2 regions of the Streptomyces sp. NBC_01116 genome follow, and region 1 is predicted to be linked to the other one. Evidence: riboswitches for the same ligand, from Rfam matches in the RefSeq annotation. Region 1 holds a riboswitch; the other holds the start of a gene.
The links. Region 1 has a riboswitch for cobalamin ahead of OG245_RS34965 (CbtB-domain containing protein). Riboswitches for the same ligand answer to the same signal wherever they lie in the genome.
Positions count from the first base shown of each region.

Region 1 (2,381 bases):
CACAGCGTCACCTGGACCGCGAGCGTGGAGAGCCGGAACTCCCACAGCAGGCCGGCCGGGAAGTCCTTGCCCACTTCGTCGAAGGAGGGCAGAAAGGCGTAGGCGAGGCCGATCAGCAGGACGAAGCCGGCGCCTGCCACGACGGTCGCGTTCCAGTTGCCCAGGCGAGGAGCGAGCCGTCTGCCGATGATGACGGCGGCGACGGCCAGCAGCACGCTGAGGGCGACCATCAGGAAGAACAGGGCGGTGCGTTCGCCGATGGTGTCGGGGTTGCCGACGGCGGGCGGGTTCGCCGGGTATTTGAGGAACGGCACGACGTAGACCGTGAGCAGGGCGGCACCCGCGATCAGCGCCGCCGTGGCCCGGGGGCCGAACCCGCCGATGCGGCCCAGCGCGTAGCAGAACACGAGGGCGGCGATCCCGCCGACCGCGACGCCGAACACCAGGACACCGGTGGCGAGTCCGCCGGTGGCCTGCATGGTGCGGCTGACCAACTCCTCGCCGCCGCCGTGGTCGTGGCTGTGGGCCTCTTCGAGGGCGATGGCCGCGTCCACCTGGGACTCACCGAGGAAGTAGGCGACGGCGAGCGCGAACGCGCCCGCGATCAGGCCCGCGAGCATGCCGCGCACGAGCAGGGCTCTGACAGATATGGAGTTCACGATGGTTTCCTGATTTCTCTTGCTTCCGTGTCCGCTGATTCCCTGGTTGTTCAGGTGCCTCAGTGGCAGGGGAAGCCGAGCAGGTGACGGCCGTCGTGGACCCACTCGTGGACGCCTTCGCCAGAGATGAGCGCGGTGGCGCCCTGTTCGGCGCCGACGAAGTACAGCAGGACGAGCATGAGGATGCCGAAGAAGACCGCCCAGGGGGCGATGGCCTTCGCCGAGATCGGGGCGATCGTGGCTGCCCCTGTCGCCGGAACGGCGGACTGTGCCATGGCAGAACCTCCTGTGGGAACACGCGTCCCTGTCGTGGTGCCTCGGACGAAGGTGGCGGGTCTGACTTCCCCGCGGACGCGGGTTCACAGTGGCGCGACCGTGCCGGATTCCCACCGGACTTCCGTCGCACCCTCGTCATGGTCGACGTGACCATACCGCCTGCGCGCAGGCACCGCCATGGTCCAATCTGCGGGGTGGCGGAACGCGGATTCCTTGGGGCGACAGGGCTCTGGGGTCTCTGATGGAGAAGTGAAGGCAGGGACATGACAGTTCGCGTGATGTTGATCTCACCGGCGATGAACGCCGCGTTGCGGGAGGCCCGATTCGACGGCGACGCTCCCCTGGACCGGTCCGGCCGGGAGCGTGCGCTGGCGGCGGCCGACGCGGTGCCCGTGGCCGGAATCGCGCTGAGCGGCCCCTCCGAGCGGTGCCGCGGGACCGCCGAGGCCCTCGGCCTGGCGGCGCGGACCGAACCGGCTCTGACCGGCTGGGACCTGGCGCGGTGGTCCGGCCGCCGCCTCGACGATGTGGCGGCCGCCGAACCCGCTCAGCTGACCGCCTGGCTCGGCGATCCGTCGGCGGCTCCGCACGGCGGCGAGTCGCTGCGGGACCTGGTCGGGAGGATCGGAGGGTGGCTGGACTCCCTCGGTGGGCCGGACGCACCCGACACGGGCTTTCTCGCCGTGGCCGAGGTAGCCGTCGTACGGGCGGTGGTCGTCCATGGCCTGCGGCTGCCGCTGGAGGCGTTCTGGCGGCTGGACGTCGCCCCGCTGACGCTGACCGGACTCAGCGGGCGGGCGGGCCGGTGGAACGTGGCGCTGGGCCGCCCGCTGACCGCTCCCACGAGCGGCTGAACGCCACTGCGACACCGTCAACGGCCCTCGGCCGGCTGAACGCCACGCACCACCACCGCCAACGGCCCCCAGCTCAGCGAACGCCACCGCGCAGCCCTCGCACCACCCGTCGGACCTCACCGCACGACGCGCTCCCCGGCCTGCCGACCGCTCCCGCGAACCCGAACCGGAAACAGCGCACCGCGAACCACGCAAAGCGAACCGCGAACCACGCGCACCGGCCGACCGGACGTCACGACCCGTCGCTCGCCCGCCAGTCGGGCCGGACCAGCACGGCCGTGGCGACGATGCCGTCCTCGATCCGCCACTGCCCGTGCAGCGTCGTCGGCAGGGCCGGGTCCGTGAGAAGCAGACGTGCGGCGAACGTTCCCTCGGCGGTGCCGGGCCCGCCCTGAAGCCTCTCGCCGCCACCCTGATCCTGCACCCGATGGAACGTCAGATCGGCCTCGATGAAGTCGAGTTCGACTCCCGTGATCGGGTACCAGGTCTTGAAGACACTCTCCTTGGCGCTGAACAGCACACGGTCCCAGTGGATTTCGCCCGTGCCTTCCGGCGCGGGCGGACCGATCCGCTCACGCTCCGCGGGCAGGGT
Region 1 is NZ_CP108644.1:7,970,205-7,972,585, reverse strand. It holds gene OG245_RS34970 (CbtA family protein) at 1-659, opposite strand, end outside; gene OG245_RS34965 (CbtB-domain containing protein) at 719-934, opposite strand; adenosylcobalamin (AdoCbl) riboswitch at 980-1,072, opposite strand; gene OG245_RS34960 (histidine phosphatase family protein) at 1,199-1,789, shown strand; gene OG245_RS34955 (4'-phosphopantetheinyl transferase) at 2,022-2,381, opposite strand, start outside.

Region 2 (2,381 bases), 2.1 Mb from region 1:
GAGCCCAGGTTGCAGACGGCCGTCTCGCCGTCGTCCGTGACTTCGAGGATCTCCGTGCACAGGTTGGAGGAGTGCACGACCCGGCCCGGCTCGGCGGTCTGGTTCGCGGTCCGGTTGGAGGCGTCCTTGAACGTCATCCAGCCCTGGCCGGTCTGCGCGAGGGTCCGCATCATCCGGCCGTACAGCTCACGCGCCGGAATCGTCCTGCGCGCCAGGCCCTTGGCCTCGGCCGCCCGGTAGGCCGCGTCGAACGCGTCGCCCCACAGGTCGACCAGCTCGGGCACGTCGGAGGGGGAGAACAGCGACCACTCGGTGTCCGCGTCGACCCGGCGCATGAACTCGTCCGGGATCCAGTGCGCCAGGTTGAGGTTGTGCGTACGCCGCTGGTCCTCACCGGTGTTGTCGCGGAGCTCCAGGAACTCCTCGATGTCCGCGTGCCAGGTCTCCAGGTAGACCGCCGCCGCGCCCTTGCGCCGGCCGCCCTGGTTCACCGCCGCCACGGAGGCGTCCAGCGTCTTGAGGAAGGGCACGATGCCGTTGGAATGCCCGTTGGTGCCCCGGATCAGCGAACCCCGGGCGCGGATGCGGGAGTACGACAGACCGATGCCGCCCGCGTGCTTGGAGAGCCGCGCCACCTGGTGGTAGCGGTCGTAGATCGAGTCCAGCTCGTCCTTCGGCGAGTCCAGCAGATAGCAGGAGGACATCTGCGGGTGCCGGGTGCCGGAGTTGAAGAGGGTGGGGGAGGAGGGGAGGTAGTCCAGCCGGCTCATCAGCCCGTACAGCGCGGCGACCTCGTCCAGCGCCCGCACCGACTCGTCCTCGGCGAGGCCCGCGGCCACGCGCAGCATGAAGTGCTGCGGGGTCTCGATGACCTGCCGGGTGATCGGGTGCCGCAGGAGGTAGCGGCTGTGCAGCGTCCGCAGACCGAAGTAGCCGAAGCGGTCGTCGGCGCCGTCGGCCAGCGCCCGCTCGACCAGCTCGTCCAGCGCCTTGGCGTGCAGTTCCACGAAGGCGGCGGTGCGGTCGGCGATCAGGCCCTCGCGGTGGCCCACGGCGACCGAGGCGGAGAAGTGCGTCGCGCCCTGGCCCGCGGCCTCGTCGGCGATGGTCCGGGTCAGCAGCCGGGCGGCGAGTCTGGAGTACGCCGGGTCCTCGGAGATCAGCCCCGCGGCGGCCTCGGTGGCCAGCGAGCGCAGCTCGGCCTCGTCGGAGCGGGCGTTGCGTCCGCGCAGCGCGGCGGCGGCGACCCGTCCGGGGTCGGTGTCGGGAAGATCGACGGTGAGGTCGGTCAGGGTCCGCAGCAAAGCGGTCCCGGGGCCGTCGTTCGTGCCTGCTCCGGACGTGGTGGAGGCAGCGGATTCGGTGGCTGAAACCGGATCGGCGGGCGCGATGGTCACTGGGCTTTCCCTCGCTCGGCAGGGGCCGGCGGAAGGCGGGGAGCCGGGCAGCGCGAGACCCGGGGCAGGGCAGCACAGCGACGGCGTCCACCGGCCTATCCGCGAGGCCCGGACGTCTGGCGTCCGGTTCGGTCGAGCCGGACGCGCTGTCGACAGGTCTTCGGACTTGCGGGTGTGCAAAAGCACACCGATCACACCGTTGCGGGACAGTTCCGGATTCGCACCGGATTCCCCTGCGGCGACAGCGAGGTCGAGCATACATGTGGGGGCCGCCGGATGAAGCGGCCCCCACATGTTGTGTCGCGACGATTCAACATGCCCCTCAGGAGGGCGCTCCCAGCTCCAGCCGGAAGGTCATGAGCCGTAGTCCCGGCACCGGTTCCCAGTCCCGTTCGGGGGTCCGCGCGAAGCCGAGCCGACGGTAGATCCTATGGGCTCCGAGCATGGCCGGCTGCGTCGACAGGGCCAGCGCCCGCACGCCCTCGGTGGACCGGGCGCGCTCGACGCACGCCCGCACCAGGGCCTCTCCCACACCCCGTCCGCGCCCCTCGCGGGCTACCGCCAGCATCCGGAACTCGGCCTCGTCCGGTCCCGCGATGTCGCGCCACGGCATGCCGGGTGCGGCATACGTCACACCGCCGAGCACCGCCCCGTGCGCGTCGAGCGCGACGAGGACCTCGGCCTCGGCGGCCCGTTGTTCCACCGCCCGCAGCTTGAGCAGATACGGGTCCTGCGGGCCGTCCAGCAGACCGTCGCAGAGATACGCCTCGGCGACGATCTCGCCGAGGACGGCGTACTCGTCGGGCTCCGCCGCCCTGATCGTCAGATCCATCAGCCACTCGCTCCCATGTCGCCACTCGCTCCCGTGTCAGCTACTCGTTCCCGTGCCGGCCACTCGTTCCCGTGCGTCAGCCACTCGCACCCACGTCGTTGTCCGGGGCGCCGTCGCCCACCGGCGGCAGGTCGCCGCGCTCGACCGGCGGC
Region 2 is NZ_CP108644.1:5,849,557-5,851,937, forward strand. It holds gene OG245_RS25890 (ribonucleoside-diphosphate reductase subunit alpha) at 1-1,397, opposite strand, end outside; cobalamin riboswitch at 1,531-1,667, opposite strand; gene OG245_RS25895 (GNAT family N-acetyltransferase) at 1,720-2,229, opposite strand; gene OG245_RS25900 (hypothetical protein) at 2,306-2,381, opposite strand, start outside.
Region 2: it holds a riboswitch for cobalamin, as region 1 does, so the genes downstream of both, OG245_RS25890 (ribonucleoside-diphosphate reductase subunit alpha) here and OG245_RS34965 (CbtB-domain containing protein) in region 1, are expected to answer to the same signal.